3 regions of the Vreelandella sp. V005 genome follow, and region 3 is predicted to be linked to each of the others. Evidence: predicted binding sites of a transcription regulator. Region 3 holds the regulator's gene; each other region holds the start of a gene.
The links. The regulator LexA, encoded in region 3, represses DNA repair genes until DNA is damaged. The targets are predictions, from matches to a motif close to TACTGTNTANNTANACAGTA.
Positions count from the first base shown of each region.

Region 1: ruvA (Holliday junction branch migration protein RuvA) is a predicted target of LexA. The motif match lies at 3,561-3,580, and genes of this name have one in related genera.
Region 2: ACUN8H_RS03665 (LexA family protein) is a predicted target of LexA. The motif match lies at 2,144-2,163, and genes of this name have one in related genera.

Region 1 covers NZ_JBQXYA010000007.1:52,253-58,528, forward strand. The annotation lists gene ACUN8H_RS14970 (D-2-hydroxyacid dehydrogenase) at 1-512, opposite strand, end outside; gene ACUN8H_RS14975 (FmdB family zinc ribbon protein) at 750-1,049, shown strand; gene aspS (aspartate--tRNA ligase) at 1,115-2,896, shown strand; gene ruvC (crossover junction endodeoxyribonuclease RuvC) at 2,973-3,536, shown strand; gene ruvA (Holliday junction branch migration protein RuvA) at 3,651-4,259, shown strand; gene ruvB (Holliday junction branch migration DNA helicase RuvB) at 4,352-5,389, shown strand; gene ybgC (tol-pal system-associated acyl-CoA thioesterase) at 5,386-5,799, shown strand; gene tolQ (protein TolQ) at 5,858-6,276, shown strand, end outside.
Region 2 covers NZ_JBQXYA010000001.1:797,713-803,988, forward strand. The annotation lists gene ACUN8H_RS03650 (heme ABC transporter permease) at 1-524, opposite strand, end outside; gene ccmB (heme exporter protein CcmB) at 539-1,207, opposite strand; gene ccmA (cytochrome c biogenesis heme-transporting ATPase CcmA) at 1,382-2,014, opposite strand; gene ACUN8H_RS03665 (LexA family protein) at 2,226-2,630, shown strand; gene ACUN8H_RS03670 (IMPACT family protein) at 2,630-3,256, shown strand; gene ACUN8H_RS03675 (sodium ion-translocating decarboxylase subunit beta) at 3,470-4,792, opposite strand; gene oadA (sodium-extruding oxaloacetate decarboxylase subunit alpha) at 4,803-6,276, opposite strand, start outside.
Region 3 covers NZ_JBQXYA010000011.1:38,954-45,229, reverse strand. The annotation lists gene moaC (cyclic pyranopterin monophosphate synthase MoaC) at 1-450, shown strand, start outside; gene moaE (molybdopterin synthase catalytic subunit MoaE) at 453-908, shown strand; gene ACUN8H_RS17720 (ribonuclease J) at 948-2,558, opposite strand; gene purU (formyltetrahydrofolate deformylase) at 2,788-3,642, shown strand; gene ACUN8H_RS17710 (energy-coupling factor ABC transporter permease) at 3,667-4,338, shown strand; gene lexA (transcriptional repressor LexA) at 4,358-5,038, opposite strand; gene ACUN8H_RS17700 (TetR/AcrR family transcriptional regulator) at 5,305-5,982, shown strand; gene ACUN8H_RS17695 (L,D-transpeptidase family protein) at 5,960-6,276, shown strand, end outside.

The DNA.
Region 1 (6,276 bases), on a different contig from region 3:
CCGAACGCTTCCGCCAGCCGCGCCACTTCTGTGCCCAGTTCACCTTGCCCCACCATGACCAAATGCTTGTCGGACAGCTGCAGCGTTGGGTAATCCTGCAAACAAAAAAAGTCGCTGCGCTGCCATTCGCCAGCCGCGATATCGCGTTGATAGCGGGGAAGACGATTAGCCAAGGCGAGTATCAGCATCAATGTATGCTGCGACACGCTGGCGGTACCGTAAGCAGCTACGTTTTTAACCTCGATATTTTGCGCTTTTGCCGTTTCGAGATCGATATTATTGAGCCCCGTGGCGAGCACGCATATCAGTTTTAGATTAGGCAGTTGCCGCAACGTTTCAGCGTCCAGTACTACCTTGTTAACTATGGCAATGTCCGCTTTTGTTAAGCGCTCAAGCGTCTGCTGCGTGGTGCTTTGCTCAAACACCTCTAGGTGTGTGACCGACTCCCTTATAGCGCTTAAATCTATCCCAGGGCCTAGGCTTTGTGCGTCTAATATGACGGCATGCGGCATTTTATTCTCTCCATTAACTGCCGAAGGCTGCATAACCTTGCTCGGCAGGGGTCACAAAAGGGTATAATGGCGGCGCTTTATCAACCGCAGCCTTGGAATTTATTTCGACAGGCCACATATTGGTTGCCTGGCAGCGTTTGTGTTCGCCACTGTTCTTTTCTTTCAGCACTTGGTTTTCCAGGACTGTGTCTGTCAGTACTGAATCTGTCAGGGTTGAGCTTTTTAGGAGCCAATAACATGCCCATCTATGAATATGAGTGCAAGGCCTGTGGCCATCGCCTAGAAAAATTGCAAAAAATTAGCGCCGATCCGTTGAAGGATTGTCCCGCCTGCCAGAGCGAAGGCTTGGAGAGGCTAGTCTCGGCGGCGGGCTTCCGCTTGGCTGGCGGCGGTTGGTACGAAACCGATTTTAAAACGGGTAGCAAAAAGAACTTGGTCGCTGAAGGTAAGACTGCCTCTTCAGATACTGCTAAATCAAGCGATTCCAGTGCTACTCCCAAGAGCGTTACTCCCAGTGACAAAGGCGCCGCAGCATAACTGCGGCAGTCAGGGTCGGGACGCCCGCGACATTTTAATTGCCACGTAACAGAACAGGATTTGACATGCGCAGCCATTATTGCGGCCAGCTAAACGAAACTTTGGTGGATCAAACAGTGACGGTATGCGGGTGGGTTCACCGCCGCCGTGATCACGGTGGGGTTATTTTCCTCGACATGCGCGATCGCGATGGCATCGCTCAATTCGTGGTCGACCCTGATACCGCCGAGGCGTTCGCTAATGCCGACCGTGCCCGCAGTGAGTATGTCCTGCGTATCACTGGTCGCGTACGGCTGCGTCCTGAAGGTACCCAAAATCCCAACATGCCTACGGGTATGATTGAAGTGCTGGCGAAAGAGGTGGAAGTTCTCAATACGGCCATTACACCGCCTTTCCAGCTGGACGAACATGGCAAGGTGGGTGAAGAGGTGCGCTTAAAGCACCGTTATATCGATCTTCGTCGCCCCGATATGATCGAGAAGCTACGCCTGCGTTCGAGCATTTCTCACAACGTACGTGCTTATCTGGAAAGCCAAGGCTTCCTCGATATCGAAACACCGGTACTCACGCGCGCCACGCCAGAAGGCGCACGCGACTACTTGGTACCTAGCCGTACCCACGCGGGCAGTTTCTTTGCACTGCCACAGTCGCCGCAGTTGTTTAAACAGCTGTTGATGGTGGCTGGTTTTGACCGTTATTACCAAATTGCCAAGTGTTTCCGCGATGAAGACCTGCGCGCCGATCGCCAACCTGAGTTTACTCAGATCGATATCGAAGCGTCATTCGTGGAAGAGAGCGACATCATGGGCATTACGGAATCCATGATTCGTCAGCTTTTCCAAGATGTGCTTAACGCTGAATTGCCTGAATTCCCTCGCATGACTTGGCAGGAAGCGATGGATCGTTTCGGCTCGGATAAGCCGGATCTGCGCATCCCGCTCGAATTAACCGATGTCGACGATCTGATGCAGCAAGTCGATTTCAAAGTCTTCTCTGGCCCAGCCAGCGCTGATGATGGTCGTGTCGCGGCATTGAAAGTATCCGGTGGCGCCAAGTTATCGCGTAAAGAGATCGACGAATACACCAAGTTTGTCGGCATTTATGGTGCCAAGGGCTTGGCGTGGATCAAGGTCAACGAGCGTGCTAAAGGGCTCGAGGGTCTGCAGTCACCGATCGTTAAGTTCATGGAAAACATCGTTGAAGAGTTACTCGACCGGGTGAGCGCTGAAGATGGCGACATTATCTTCTTTGGTGCGGATAAAACCCGCATCGTCAACGAAGCCATTGGTGCGCTACGCGTTAAGCTAGGCGCTGATCTGGAGCTTTACACTCAGGAATGGGCGCCGCTATGGGTCGTCGACTTCCCGATGTTTGAAGCCGACGACAACGGCCGCCTTAGCCCGCTTCACCACCCGTTCACTGCGCCTTCTTGCACACCGGAAGAGCTGAAAGCGGACCCTGCGAACGCACTGTCTCGCGCTTACGATATGGTGCTCAACGGTACTGAATTGGGCGGTGGCTCCATTCGTATTCACGACCAGACCATGCAGAGCACCGTGTTTGAGATCCTGGGCATCGGTAAAGCAGAAGCTCAAGAGAAATTCGGATTCCTGCTGGATGCGCTGCAGTACGGCGCGCCGCCCCATGGTGGTTTGGCCTTTGGCCTGGATCGCTTGGTCATGCTGATGGTCGGCGCTAAGACTATCCGCGAAGTGATTGCTTTCCCGAAAACCCAAAGCGCTGCTTGCTTGATGACCAATGCACCGGGCGAAGTGAGCCCCGAGCAATTGAAAGACCTGAATATCCGTCTACGGCAGAAAGCCAAGCCAGAAACTGCCACCGAATAAAATGGTTAGTTGAGTGCATAGCACCGACGCTCCGGCGTCGGTGTTTTTGTATAAAGCCCTAATGAGTTTCGACGACATGGATGAACTAAAGTCTGCCAGCCCTATTCGGATTCTGGGCATTGACCCAGGATCTCGTGTGACAGGGTATGGCGTCATCGACATGGTCGGTGTCAAACCTTGCTATGTGGCAAGTGGCTGTATCCGAACCGCAGAGGGCGCGCTAGAACAACGCTTGGCACAAATTTATGCAGGTCTTAGTGAAGTCGTTGGCTTGCATCAGCCTAGCCAGGTGGCGATCGAGCGGGTGTTTATGGCCAAAAACCCTGACTCTGCCTTGAAATTGGGTCAGGCGCGCGGCGTGGCACTGGTGTGTATCGCCAATCATGGGCTAGGCCTTGCTGAGTACGCGGCAAGGCAAATCAAGCAAGCGGTCACCGGGCAGGGTGGTGCTGACAAAGAGCAGGTTCAGCACATGGTGACGGCAATCTTGCAGCTTTCCGCCACTCCCCAAGCCGATGCGGCTGATGCGCTGGCGATTGCGTTAACGCATGCATTTAGTGGTTCTGCCTTTAGCAGCCCTGGCCTACCTGCCGCACCAGCGCGGGCTCGCCGACGCTCCACCGGGCGCTGGCGTTTGTAAGCCTTTCTCTGCTTGTGACTGAACTACTGGTCACCTGTACAGAGTCGCTTTATAGTAAGCGACGGTTGTTACCTGTTTTTTATTACCTTTTTTCACATCAGTTTGAGTGACTTTATGATTGGACGTCTGAGTGGACAGCTAGTGGCAAAGCAACCTCCCTGGATTGTGATCGACGTTCATGGGGTAGGTTACGAACTGGAAACCTCGATGAATACGCTGGTTGCCCTGCCAGCCATCAACGAAAGCGTTTCCTTATTTACCCATTTAACCATTCGTGATGATGCCCACTTACTCTATGGCTTTGGCCGTGAGCACGAACGTGCACTCTTCCGCGCACTGATCAAGGTCAATGGTGTAGGACCCAAACTCGCACTCGCCATTCTATCGGGGATGGATGAGGACGCCTTTATGCGCTGTGTGCGTGACGACGACAGTAAAGCGCTCACGAAATTGCCAGGCGTGGGTAAAAAAACGGCTGAGCGTCTGATCATTGAAATGCGGGACCGTTTCCCTGAGTGGGAAGATGGTAGCAATGTGCTACTGCCTCTTGAGTCCACCAATGGCCGCATGCCTGCCCGCGATAACCTTGCCGATGCAGAAGCCGCCTTAGTAAGCTTGGGGTACAAGCTTACGGAGGCATCGAAAATGTTGGCAGACATTGACCCCAATCAGTCTACCGAAGCGCTAATCAAAGCGGCACTCACCCAACGCATGAGTGGTTAAGGCTAAGCAGGCAGCGGTATCAGGATACAATTGCGGATAGCGGATAGACCTTGGTGAATAGACCTTTTGAATCGCCTTAAAGAAGAGCACTTATGCTAGAACACGATCGGCTAATTGCCGCTGAGCCTGAACAGGGAGAAGGGCGGATTGATTACGCGATTCGCCCTAAGCGGCTGGACGACTATATTGGCCAACCGCGTGTCCGGGAGCAGTTGGAAATCTTTATTGGCGCCGCACGACTGCGCGATGAGAGCCTGGATCACACCCTGGTATTCGGCCCTCCTGGTCTGGGTAAAACGACTCTTGCACATATCATTGCCACCGAGATGGGCGTGGGTATGAAGTCCACTTCAGGACCGGTACTTGAGCGGGCAGGGGATCTGGCCGCCATGCTGACTAACCTGGAGCCCGGCGACGTGCTCTTTATCGATGAAATTCATCGCCTCTCACCGGTGGTCGAGGAAGTGCTTTACCCGGCCATGGAAGATTTTCAGCTGGATATTATGATTGGCGAAGGTCCGGCTGCGCGCTCTATCAAATTGGACTTGCCCCGCTTTACGCTAGTGGGCGCAACCACCCGGGCCGGTTTATTGACCTCGCCATTGCGAGATCGGTTTGGCATCGTCCAGCGGCTCGAGTTTTACAACCTCGAAGAGCTGACCGAAATCGTTTCGCGCTCTGCGCGCCTGCTAGGTGTTGAAACCAGCCATGACGGGGCGATCGAAGTCGCCCGCCGCTCGCGTGGAACGCCGCGAATCGCTAACCGGCTGTTACGTCGCGTACGTGATTACGCAGAAATGAAAGGCAACGGCGTGGTCGATGTCACCATGGCTGATGCGGCGCTTAATATGCTCAATGTGGATCACCACGGCTTGGATCATATGGATCGGCGGTTACTGCTGGCCATGATCGATAAATTCGATGGTGGACCGGTGGGGATCGATTCGCTATCAGCTGCCATCAGTGAAGAGCGCGATACAATCGAGGATGTCATTGAGCCCTATCTAATTCAGCAAGGCTTGATAATGCGCACGCCACGCGGGCGCGTCGTGACTCGCCAGGCGTGGCTGCATTTTGACCGTGTACCTCACGATCAAGCGACCGATATGGAAGGGGAGCGTCGTCCTTGAGTATACCGATTGACCAGGATTACCGTCTGCCGCTGCGTGTTTATATGGAAGATACTGACGCAGGTGGTATTGTCTACTACGTTAACTACTTGAAGTTTATGGAACGCGCGCGCAGCGAATGGCTGCGCCAACTGGGGCTTGATCAACAAACGCTGCTAGACGAAGGTACACAGCTAGTGGTATACCGCTTGGCCTGTCATTACGCGAAACCGGCTCGCCTGGATGATGTCCTGGAAATTAGCGCTCATGTCATCGATATTGGGCGCTGCCGGATGACCTTTGAGCAGCAAGTTTGGCGTGGAGTGGAACTCCTCTGTTCAGCCACAGTCGAGATAGCCTGCTTAAGCGCTGAGCGTCTGCGGCCTAAAGCATGGCCAGCTTCGTTGAAAATTTTGACCCGGGCCTCTTAACCAAGAGGTCACTCACTGCGTCGGCAATACCGACCCTAATAGATTGATGAGGGCACCTGTGAACGATAACACCATGTCCATTCCCCACTTGATAATGAATGCCAGCACGGTTGTGCAGCTGGTGATGTTGCTACTGTTGGTGGGGTCGGTTCTCTCTTGGGTAGTAATTTTCCAGCGCAGCATTGCATTGCGCCGCGCCAAGCAAGAGTACAACCAGTTTGAGGAGTCTTTTTGGTCGGGTGTCGACTTAAATGAACTCTATCGTGAAATCCCTGCCGATGATCCGCGTCATGGTGCCGAGCATATTTTTCAAGCGGGTTTTCGCGAGTTTAACCGCCTGATGCCTAAAACCCGCGATGCAGATACCGTTTTGGAAGGCGTACAGCGAAGCATGCGTGTTGCCTGGTCACGGGAGGAGGATCGCTTGACCCAGCATTTGGTGTTTCTGGCTACGGTAGCATCGGCAAGCCCTTATAT
Region 2 (6,276 bases), on a different contig from region 3:
TATTTGATGATGGGAATATTGATGACCCCCACCATAGCGAGCACCGAGGCCGCCCGAGACGCGCTATCACGGCTGGAGAACGCGCCGCGCAGCGCAATGACGCCTAAATAAAGAAACAGCAGAATCAGCATGGAGGTGAGCCGTGCGTCCCACATCCACCACGTACCCCACGTAGGCACGCCCCATACCGCCCCGGAAAACAGCGCCACAAAGGTCATGGCAGCGCCCAGCGGGGCCATGACTGCAGCGGCCATATCGGCCACTTTAATTTTCCAGACCATAAACACCAGCCCAGACACTGCCATGGAGATAAAAATGGATTGGGCTAAAAACGCCGCCGGCACGTGGACATAAATGATCCGGAAGCTGTGGCCCTGCTGGTAATCCGCTGGCGCAAATACGAGCCCCCACAGCGAACCCACCACCAGCAGCAGCGCCGCTGCCGCCCAAAACCAGGGCTGCAATTTGGCACTAATGCCATAGAACCACTTGGGTGATCCCAGTTTATGTATAAAGGCCCACATAGCGTGTCCTGTCCTTAACCGTTAATACTGATACGCAGCGATGCGGCAATCGCCCACGGCGCCAACATGAGCGCAGCGGCAAGCAGCGCCCCTAGAATAGCCAGGTGCGCGGCAACACCGTCACCTAAAATAGCGGCCTGTACCGCGCCTGCGCCAAAAATGAGCACCGGGATATACAGCGGCAGTATCAGCAGCGAAAGCAGTACACCGCCTCGCGCCAAACCGACCGTTAGCGCTGCGCCAATGGCGCCAATCAGGCTCAAGCTTGCTGTACCCAGCGCCAGCGACAGTGCCAATACCGCGTAGCTACCCGCAGGCAGCGCGAGCATAATGCCCAGCAGGGGCGCCATCAGCGCTAAAGGCAGCCCGGTAAGTAGCCAATGGACCGCCACTTTGGCTAAGCTCAGCGCGGCCAGCGGCTGCGGCGCCAACAGCAACTGTTCCAAGCTGCCATCGTCATAATCGCTGCGAAATAGACTGTCCAACGACAGCAGCGCGGCTAGCAAGGCGGCCACCCACAGCAAGCCGGGTGCGATAACGGCCAATAGCTCTGGGTCCGGCGAAATCGCAATCGGGAACAGCGTGATCACCAGCGCAAAAAACACCAGCGGGTTGAGCACTTCGCCACGCCGCCGCAGCAGCAGCGTTAGATCTCGCACCAAGGTCGCCTTCACGGCGACCATCAGCCCGCCCTGATGTTCAAGCAGTGGCAACGCCGGTGCCTCTCTAGCGGTTTCTGCCCCTGGTAAAGAGCTATCTATAGCGCTAGCTGGCACTCCGTGTGCAGAACTATTTTCAGAACTATGTGAAGTACTGTCTGAAGTGCTGTGTGAAGTGCTGTGCAACCCTGTCTCCTTCTACCCTAGCGCTATACGCCTTAGCAGCGGTGAGGCGGTTAACGCATGGTGGGTGGTGACAATCACACAGCCACCCGTCTGCGCATGCATCGTCAGTTGCCGTTCAAGCGCGGCGACGCCGTGGCGATCAATCGCAGTAAAAGGCTCATCCAGTATCCACAGCGCCCGCGGCGACAGGGTTAAGCGCGCCAGCGCCACCCGGCGCTGCTGCCCCGCCGAGAGTTGCCCAGTGGGCACATCTTCAAAGCCTGCCAAACCTACCCGTTCAAGGGCGTCCAGACGTTGGTCCTCGCTGTGGCCATCCGCGTTTTTCTCACCATATAGCGCCTGATACCAGGCTAAGTTTTCCAACGGAGAAAGGCCTGTTTTTATACCTGGCGCATGCCCTAGATAGAGTAAATTTGCGAGAAAATGTTCACGCACGCGCTTCATGGGTGCGCCATTCCAGAACAATTCGCCTTGATAGTCGCTGAGCTGCCCAGAGAGGATTTTTAACAGACTGGTTTTACCGCTGCCGTTCGGCCCTTCAATACGCACGATCTCGCCGCTGCGAATATCGAGATCCAGCCCCTTAAACAGTGAGCGATCATCACGTTCGCAGGACAGCTGTCGGGCTTGTAGACACAGGCTCAAGAGACTCTCCAGGCACATTGATTTCGGGTCGAACTCTACACGGAAAGCCCGTTTCTCGCCACTCACTCTATGCGGCGCTGGGTCGCAGCGTGATCTACCGCCATCAGCATTACGACTAATTACTGCTAGCACTGTATGCAAAAACAGGCCTATACTAAAACCACTGTATGAAAAGACATGTTCTGGCGAGCTCAGCACTGGAGATTTCACAATGACGATATCGATGGCAGTACCCACCGCGACCTTCGGCCATAGACAACCAGTACCGCAGGCTTTCGCCATGGCACCCAGCGTGACACGCCGTAATACCTACGCGCTTAAAATCCGCGGTAACGCACTGTGTGATTGCAACTTGTTCGACGGCGATGTCATTATTATTCGGCGCTATCAACACGATGCCCAAACAGAAACCGCTGTTGCCGAAATCAACCAGCAAACAATAGCCTTGAAGCACCTTTCGATCAGCCGCTTTGGCGTTGAACTTTGGCCTGAAGATGCCGTGCAGCCAGCGCTTTTTTTGCATAACCGTGATATTCAGGTATTGGGCATGGTGATGGGTGTTGAACCTCATCCAAGAGATTGCCTGAACAGTAAGCCAACTGTCACGGAGCATTAATGCGCTATCGGGTTCCAGAGCTTTCCCCCTCTTCCTGGCACACGTCTGAGATAGAAGTAGAAAAGAGCCAATTCATCACCTGGATTTGCCACGCCGCAGCGATCGATGCATTCAGCCATATGCTGGCAGCGGCTAAAGCCGCGCACCCCAATGCGAGCCATCACTGCACCGCCTTTATAGCCGGACCGCCCGGCGAGCAGAATCAGATTGGTTTTTCGGATGACGGCGAACCTGGCGGCACCGCGGGACGGCCCATGTACCAAGTGCTTCAAGGCAGCCAACTCGGCCATATTGGTTGCGTGGTGATTCGCTATTTTGGCGGCACCAAGTTAGGCACCGGCGGCTTGGCCCGCGCTTACGCTCAGGCCGTTAGCCATGCGCTCGAAACGCTACCTACCCAGGAAGTGGTCGAACGCGACCGTTACACCTTACGGCTGAGCTTTGCCAACGAAGCCATTGCCCGCGCCTGGTGCGAAGAAGGCGATATCCCCATTGAACAAGCAGACTATGATGGCGACGGCGTCCGCCTGACCATTGGCTGGCCGCGAGATTGCCCGCTTGACCTTGCCCCGCTAGAAAACCGCTTGAAGAGCGCTGTTGAGATTCTCTCTGCACCAACGACATGACGCAGCAGGGCTGAAGACCCCCATATGTCATTGCGTGGAGCCTGCGACGCGACAACCTCGTCTTACCTTGAGAACGAACCCAGATTGCTTCACTTTGTTCGCAATGACACCTACCGGTCATTGCGAGGAGCTTGCGACGTGGCGATCTCGTCTTGCGGTGGAACACAAAAACGGGATCGCCGCGCTTCGTTCGCGATGACAGTCAGTAAATGACTAGCCCAGATATTTAATCATTACACCCGCAGCCACCGCAGACCCAATAACGCCTGCAACATTGGGCCCCATAGCATGCATCAGCAGGAAGTTATGCGGGTTAGATTCCAATCCTACTTTGTTAGCCACTCGGGCGGCCATCGGCACCGCCGATACGCCTGCGGCCCCGATCAGCGGATTGATGGGCATTTTGCTAACCAAGTTCATCAGCTTCGCCATCAATACCCCCGCCGCGGTGCCGATACCAAAGGCAACAATGCCCAGTCCCAGTATGCCCAGCGTCTCAAATGCCAGAAAGCTTTCGGCCATCAGCTTAGAACCTACCGACAGGCCAAGAATAATGGTGACGATATTGATAAGCGCATTTTGCGAGGTGTCCGACAAGCGTTCTACTACGCCACATTCACGCATCAAGTTACCGAAGCAAAACATACCCAGCAGTGGTGCGGCATCCGGTAGAAAAAGCGCGACCAGAATCAACAGCATCAAGGGGAAGACGACCTTCTCCAACTTGGAGACCGGCCGTAGCTGCGTCATCTTGATTTGACGCTCTTTATCAGTGGTCAAAAGACGCATGATCGGCGGCTGTATCAGCGGCACCAACGCCATATAGGCGTAGGCAGCCACCGCAATCGCCCCCAGCAATTCAGGTGCCAACACGCTGGAAACGTAGATAGAGGTCGGACCATCTGCCCCACCGATAATACCGATAGCGGCCGCCTGATTGAGCGAGAAATCCATGATCCCCATCGAGGTGAGCGCCACAGCACCAAATAGCGTGGCAAAAATACCAAACTGAGCGGCAGCCCCTAAAAACAGCGTGCGGGGGTTCGCCAGCAGCGGGCCAAAGTCCGTCATGGCCCCAACGCCCATAAAGATGATTAGCGGGGCAATGCCCGATCCAATCGCCACTTTATAGAAGTTGTAAAGCATGCCATCGCTGTAACCAACGCCAATGGCAATATCTCGTGCCGCACGCAGTTGGTCCGGCGCGGCGCCGTCATGAGCAATCGTTTTTAACGCTTCGCGCCACGCTTCCGCTTTCACGAGCGGATCCAACGTAGCGCCCAACGCGGCCGCCATCTGCTGTAGCACCGCGGGTTTAGCTACCTCAATCGCTTGGTCGAGAGCTGAAATTGCCAGCCCCGCTTCAGGAATATTAGCGAGGATGCCGCCAAAACCGATCGGCACCAGCAGCAGCGGCTCAAACTTCTTATAGATGGCCAGATAAAGCAGCAGTAGGCCCACCAGGATCATGGCCGCCTGACCAAGCTCAAGGCTATACAGCCCAGAGCCTTCCCACAACGTGACTAATTTATCCATTACTGGGCCCTTAGAGCTCGATCAACGTGTCGCCTACGGCTACGCTGTCGCCCTCGCTGACGTTAACCTTAGACACCGTGCCTGCACTGCTGGCACGCACCTCGGTTTCCATTTTCATCGCTTCCAGGATGATGACGACATCCCCTTCAGCGACCTGCTCGCCAGGGCGCACATTGACCTTGAATATGTTGCCCGCCAAGGGGGCATCAATACTTTCTCCACTGGGCGCCGGGGCTTCATCTTGGGGTGCACTGTTGCTCGCAGTCGCCTGCTCTTGCACCTCGCCAAGCTCTCCACCTTCGGAGACCTCCACCACATACGCTTTGCCGTTGAGCTTAACGGTGTAGGTTTCTGGCCCACTGCTGGCGACGGGCGCGCGGCTCTCTGCTGGAGCAGGCGCTTTTTCGGCACTCGCCTCAGCCACCTGCGGGGCAGGCTCAAAGGCCTCTGGATTGTCACGGTTCTTGAGGAATTTCAGGCCAATCTGGGGAAACAGTGCGTAGGTCAGCACGTCATCCACTTCGCGCTCGCCTTCGGCCAAGCGGATACCGTCAGCGCTGGCCTTCTCTTTTAGCTCTGCGGCCAGCTTTTCCATCTCAGGTGAGAGATTATCCGCCGGGCGGCAGGTAATCGGCTCGCCGCCTTCCAACACGCGCTTTTGCAGCTCGGCGTTAAACGGCGCAGGCGCCGCACCGTACTCACCTTTGAGCAGCGCTTGAACTTCTTTGGAAATGGACTTGTAACGCTCGCCCATCATGACGTTCATGACGGCCTGGGTGCCGACAATTTGCGAGGTCGGTGTCACCAGCGGAATAAAGCCCAGATCTTCGCGCACACGAGGAATTTCATTCAGCACGTCGTCCAGTTTATCGCCTGCGCCCTGCTCCTTTAACTGGCCTTCCATGTTGGTCAGCATGCCGCCCGGCACCTGGGCAATTAGGATGCGCGAATCGATACCGCGCAGCGAACCTTCAAAAGCAGCGTACTTTTTGCGCACTTCGCGGAAGTAACCGGCAATATCTTCTAGCAACTCAAGATCCAGCCCGGTATCACGCCCGGTATCTTTCAACATGGCCACGACGGACTCCGTCGGACTGTGGCCATAGGTCATCGACATGGAGGAAATCGAGGTGTCGACGTTATCGATGCCTGCTTCCACCGCCTTCAAGATGGTCGAGGTGGAAAGGCCGGTGGTGGCGTGGCAGTGCAGGTGTACCGGAATCGACAGCTCTTTTTTGAGCCGCGTTACCAAATCGAAGGCGGTATAAGGCGTAAGAAGCCCCGCCATATCCTTGATAGCCAATGAATCCGCACCTAAACCGGCAATGGTTTTGGCGAGATCGACCCAGCTATCCAGGGTATGCACCGGGCTGACGGTATAGGAGATCGTGCCTTGCGCATGGCCTTCCACATTACGCACAGCTTGAATGGCGCGTTCCAGGTTGCGCGGATCATTCATCGCATCAAACACACGGAAAACATCC
Region 3 (6,276 bases):
GCCGTTTCAGTCGCCTGCTTGACCCTTTACGATATGTGCAAGGCGGTCGATAAAGGCATGTGTATCGAAGCGATTCAGCTCGACAGCAAGCAGGGCGGTCAACGGGGGGATTATCAGCGTCAGAACAGGCAGTCGCCTATCGTGACCGGCGATGGCATATCAGGAGAAGTCAGCCTGGGAGAGCGTTGCCCTTCACCCTGCGTGCGGGTGAAATTTCTGGCCGAACTGCGTGAGCGGGTAGGCGAAAGCGAGGCAACGGTCGGGCTGGATCAGCTTGCCAGCCGTGATATTGGCGGGTTAAAAGCGGCGCTTGCCGAGCGCGATGGCCGGTTTAAACTACTTGCCGACCAGCGTACGTTATGTGCGATCAATCAAGTGATGGCAAACGACGACACATTAGTAACCGATGATGACGAAGTGGCTTTCTTTCCACCCGTAACAGGGGGTTAACGTTGGACATTAACGTGGCGGTTCAAGCAGCGCCTTTTTCAATGGACTATGGCTATAGCGAGGTATTAAACGGGCGTAGCGATATTGGCGCGGTGGTGAGTTTTACCGGGCTGGTGCGTGATTTCAATGAAACGCCCGATGTCACCGGGTTAACACTTGAGCATTATCCGGGGATGACCGAGCGCTCCCTAACGGCAATCGGTGAGCAGGCCTGGCGGCGCTGGTCGCTACAGGCAGTGCGGATCATTCATCGTGTGGGTTACTTGGCGCCAGGCGACCCCATCGTTCGCGTGCTGGTGGCCAGCGCCCATCGCCGAGAGGCGTTCGAGGCGTGTGATTTTATTATGGACTTTTTAAAGACTCAGGCGCCATTCTGGAAGAAAGAGCACTCTACACACGGCGAGTATTGGGTCAAAGAGCGTCACTCCGACCAGCAGGACGCAGCGCGCTGGAATTGAGATCCAGCGTCTCTACGTCTTCGCAATAAGGCAGCCGCCCTAGCGGTGGGCGGTATTGTCTAGGGTGATGGCCTCGGGCATTTCGGCGGCCATAATTTGCAGGTGTACATCAGGCAGATGCTGCATATGCTCTGCCAGCCAATGTACCAGGCGCGGCTGCAGGGCGTGGCGAAGATCTGCAAGCGTCTCAGCCGCAATCTCTGCGAGCTGCTCATCCAGCCAATCGCTAAAGCTATCCTCATCCAGCGGGCTTGCGCCTGTGGCATCCAACATTAATCGGCCAATGCGCGCCCACCCGGTATCGGTCGCGGTCACCGGCAGGGCTAGATATAAACTACCGCGGCGTGCCGTGCTGGCATCTTTGACTTCTAACCCTGGATGAGGCACCACGCTGTTTTGGCTGACGATGCAGGGGGGCTGAGGGTAGCGTGCCTCGCAGCGCAGTCCTTGGTTATCGAAACTAATTAAATCGCCGTTAACGGGCGTGAGGGGCGCACTAATCCCTAATTGGCTGGCAATGGCCTGATGTGCCTGCTGATGCCTTGCTTCGCCATGCACGGGAATCAAGTGCGCGGGTTTGACCCATTGATAGAGTTTCACCAACTCATCCTGCGCAGGATGACCTGTAGCATGCAGTTCGGGGTGGTTGTTTTCGTCGTAAACCCGCACGCCCAGCTGTGTAAAACGCTTTTTAAGCTGTTCAATAGGGCGCTCGTTGCCCGGAATGGCTTTGGCTGAAAAGATAACGTTATCGCCTGGCTGCAAATCCACGAAGGGGTGCCGGCCTTGTGCAAGGCGCTGTAGCGCGGCACGGGGCTCTCCTTGGCTGCCAGTCGCGATGATCATCACTTCATCCGGAGGCAAATAGCCTAGGTCATGATTGGGTACCAGTGGCGGTAAGTCATCCATATAGCCAAGCCCACGCGCAACGCTCACCATTCGCTCCATTGAACGGCCCATCAAGCTGATGCGTCGGCCACACTGATGCGCGGCGCGCCCAATCGCCAATACTCGCGCAAGGTTGCTGGCAAAGCAGGAAACAACCACACGGCCCTGGCATTGGCTAAGCGTTTTTATCAGCGCTTTCGCCACATCGCCTTCACTGCCGGAATGGCCTGGCATAGGCGCGTTGGTGGAATCGCCCACCACTAAATCGACCGGTGCAAGCGCTCTAAACTGCGCCGGGCTTACCGGTGTACCAATCAGTGGTTCAGGATCGAGTTTCCAGTCACCGGTATGCAACACACGATAGCCGCCGGCCATCAAGAGAATGGCGCAGCTTTCGGGTATCGAATGCGTCAGCGGCAGATAGCGCAGCGTAAACGGCCCGCTTTCAAGCGCTTCGCCTGGTTCGATGACGTGGATCGCCGCACTGCTCAGTTGATGTTCAGCGAATTTGAGTCGTAACAGTCCCGCCGCTAATGGGGTGGCATAAATAGGGCAGTTCCACATCGGCCACAGCCATGCGACGGCGCCAATGTGATCTTCATGTCCGTGGGTAATAAAGAGTGCTTTCGGCACGATGCCGAGTGCCTTCGGAGTATCGAGGTTAGGCACCTGCAGCGGTGAGTTAGGAAGATCCTGTCGAATCATCATGCCGCAATCGACGGCAATCCAATGATCGTCATAGCCATAGAGCGTTAGATTCATGCCAATCTCACCGCATCCCCCCAGCGGCAACATGCGCAGCGGTGGACGGCGACGGGGACGAATTTGAACGCGTGTAGAGTGCATCAGTTATGAAAAGCCTAAAAAGTAGTGACTTAACTATACGGTAAGGCGGGGTCAGCTAACAATGATCCGTGTCCTTCCGATACACTATGCAGACCAAGCCATTGGTTGTCATAAATACCTTAGAAGTAGGTCAAGAGTCGCTCATATGTCTCATTATTACCGTTTAGTTGTATCCTGCCCTGATCGGGTGGGTATTGTTGCCCGGGTATCGAGTTTTATTGCTCAACAAGGCGGGTCTATCACCGAAGCTAGCCAGCACTCCGATTTAGAAACGGGCTGTTTCTTTATGCGTTACGAAATTCTGGCGGATTCGGTAGGTATGTCGGTAGAGGCACTGCGGACGGCCTTTGAACCGGTGGCGGATGAGTTCAATATGCAGTGGTCGTTGGTGGATACGCAGCAGCGTCGCCGTGTGGTCCTGATGGTTTCCCGCGAGTCTCACTGCTTGGTAGATTTGCTGTATCGCTGGCAGGCGGGGGAGCTAGATTGCGATATCGTTAGCGTTATTTCCAACCATGACGATATGCGTTCATTGGTGGAGTGGTACGGCATTCCTTACCAGCATGTGCCCGTCGACGCCGATAACAAGCAGGCCTCGTTTGCCAAAGTGCAAGCCGAAATCGATAGCGCCCGGGCTGATTGCGTCGTGCTGGCGCGTTATATGCAAATTCTTCCGCCTGACTTGTGCGCGCGCTATGCAGGCCGAGTGATTAATATTCATCATAGTTTTTTACCCTCCTTTGCGGGCGCTAAACCCTACCATCAGGCTTACCAACGTGGGGTTAAACTGATTGGCGCGACGTGCCACTATGTGACGGAAGAGCTCGATGCGGGCCCGATCATCGAACAGGATATTCATCGCGTGAGCCACTGCCACACGCCGACCGATTTAGTTCGTTTCGGCCGTGATGTTGAAAAGGCCGTGCTCGCTCGGGGTTTACGCTGGCATCTGGAGGCTCGCGTCCTGGTGCATGGCAACAAGACCGTCGTGTTTAGTTAACGCCCGATAAGATGAGAGGCCGCTATGTCATTTGCGCAAAATGTATTGGCGCCCTGGGCGCTGATACTCACCTCACTACTCTCGCTGAGCGTCGTGGTGTGGGCGCTTTGGGGGCGGCCTTGGCAAGTGTTGATCGAGGATACGGCGCTTCAGCACCGATGGTTAGGCGCAACGCTGGCCGTGGTACTGATGTGGCAACTACGCGCTCAAGCGGTAGATTGGCTAACGTTACATCTGGTCTTTACGGTTTTGATGACGCTGGTTTTTAAAGCGCCATTAGCGCTGATCAGCAATGTACTTATCAACGTGGCAATGGTGGCTATTGGCCGCAATGAGTGGATGCTGCTGGGGCCGAATGTGCTGGTGACGGGGATCATTCCGGCGGCCATCACGGGCACGGTTTGGCGGCTGGCAGATCGTCGTCTGCCGGATAATTTAATGGTGTTTCTATTTGCCTGCGGCTTTTTTGGCGCGGCATTGGCAACGCTGGTGGCGGGGCTATCAGCCGTGTTGCTGATCACCATTGCCGGCACCGATCCTGACGCTATCTATTTGGCCCAAGAGTATGCACGGTTCTTGCCCTTGTTGATGCCTTCGGAGGCGTTTATCACCGGTATGCTGCTGAGTATTCTGATGGTCTATCATCCCCATTGGGTGGCCACGTTTAATGACCACCGTTATATCGATAGGCAGTAGCGGCTATTACTAGCCAACATTAGCCAAGCGCTTGGCCACTGCCACCGCGAATGACGCCAACGCCGACACCTTCGATGTCCAGCGACTGTGAGCGCAGGTCGATCTCAATGGGCGCAAAGTCGGGATTTTCCGCGAATAGCGTGACCTGATGTCCCTGACGCTGGAAGCGTTTGACGGTCACTTCATCGTCTAAGCGTGCCACCACAATCTGGCCATCGCGCACTCGCTCGGTGCGGTGAACTGCGAGTAGATCTCCTTCCAAGATGCCGATGTCCTTCATTGATAGCCCACGCACGCGCAGCAGGTAATCAGCCTTGGGCGTGAAGTATTCAGCGGGCAGAGGGCAGTAGCGGTCTATATGTTCGGCGGCGAGGATAGGGCTCCCCGCGGCGACTTCTCCAATCACTGGTAGCCCCGTCGGCGCTGGGTCAAGGGTGGCAGTGGGTGATTCGATCAGCGTGTTGTCGATTACCTCTTGGGGCTCTTGGTTGGGCAGTCGAATACCGCGGGATGTATTGCGGATGATGCGAATAACGCCTTTGCGCTCGAGTGCGCGCAGGTGCTCTTCTGCTGCGTTGGGTGAACGGAAGCCCAACGCTTTAGCAATTTCAGCGCGGGTCGGAGGGTAGCCAAATTCGCCCATGGTTTTAACGATAAAATCAAAAACGTGCTGTTGGCGAGCGGTTAGCGGACGCGACATACCAGACTCCAAAATAGTGAATAGACGGTGACTGTTTAAATGACGACTTAATCGATAAGTGGTTAAGTATACAGTATGTTCCTCTGTCCAGTATATGGCTTGTCAATCCGTGGATATCAACTCAGCGAAATTTTAATAATCGTTTGAAACTAAGTTTCTACTTATTTAGACAGCCACATTTCATCAGAAAATCAAGCGTTGAGCCTACCTGCGTTATGGCATAGTATTTTGCGATGTTTAAAACATCCGTTTCCCCGGAGAGCAGCATGGCTCAATCTGATACGGTAACTCGAATACTCGACACTGCGGAAGTGCTGTTTGCAGAGCGTGGTTTTGCTGAAACCTCGCTGCGCAACATCACTAGCAAAGCGCGGGTCAATTTAGCCGCTGTGAATTACCATTTCGGTTCGAAAAAAGCCTTGATCCAGGCTGTTTTTTCGCGCTATCTGGACCCCTTCACTCAGCGCTTTCACACGGCACTCGATGAGCTGGAAGCCCAGCATGCCGGGGGCGTCATTCCGCTTGAATTGCTGCTCGAAACAATGGCGAATACCGTGCTGGCGGTGCCGGCGGAGCGCAATAGCTTAAAGGTGTTCATGCGCTTGTTAGGGCTTGCCTATAGCCAAGCCCAGGGGCATCTTCGGCGTCATATTCAGCAGGAGTATGGGGATGTGTTCACGCGCTTCACTGAGCTAGTGCGACAAGCCACACCCGACTTGCCTGACGCTGAGCGCTTTTGGCGACTACACTTTATGCTTGGCACTGTGATTTTTACGCTTTCAGGGCTCGATGCGCTTCGCGATATCGCCGAAAAGGATTATCACGAGCAAGTGACCGTGCGCGATTTGGTGAGACGCTTGCGCCCGGTCGTGGTTGCCGCCATGAATGCACCGTTGCCCTCAGCGCTTGAAGAAGGAAAATATGCGAACGCCCAGGCTCGCTGAGCTACCCCCTATAGAGAACATTTGGTTAGACATAGATACCACTCAACAGCGGTTACGCTGCTGGCGAGGGCCAAAAGTGTTGCATGAGTGTGACATATCGTCAGGTGTCGCCGGTGTCGGAGAGCGTAACGGTAGTGGTAAAACCCCTCATGGCTGGCACTATATTCGGGCGGCGATCGGCGAGGGGGCGCCTGATAATGCGGTATTTCGTGGTCGTCGCTGGACCGGCGAGGAATTTTCTCCTGCGCTAGCGAAGGCGCATCCCGAGCGTGACTGGATTTTGACGCGTATCCT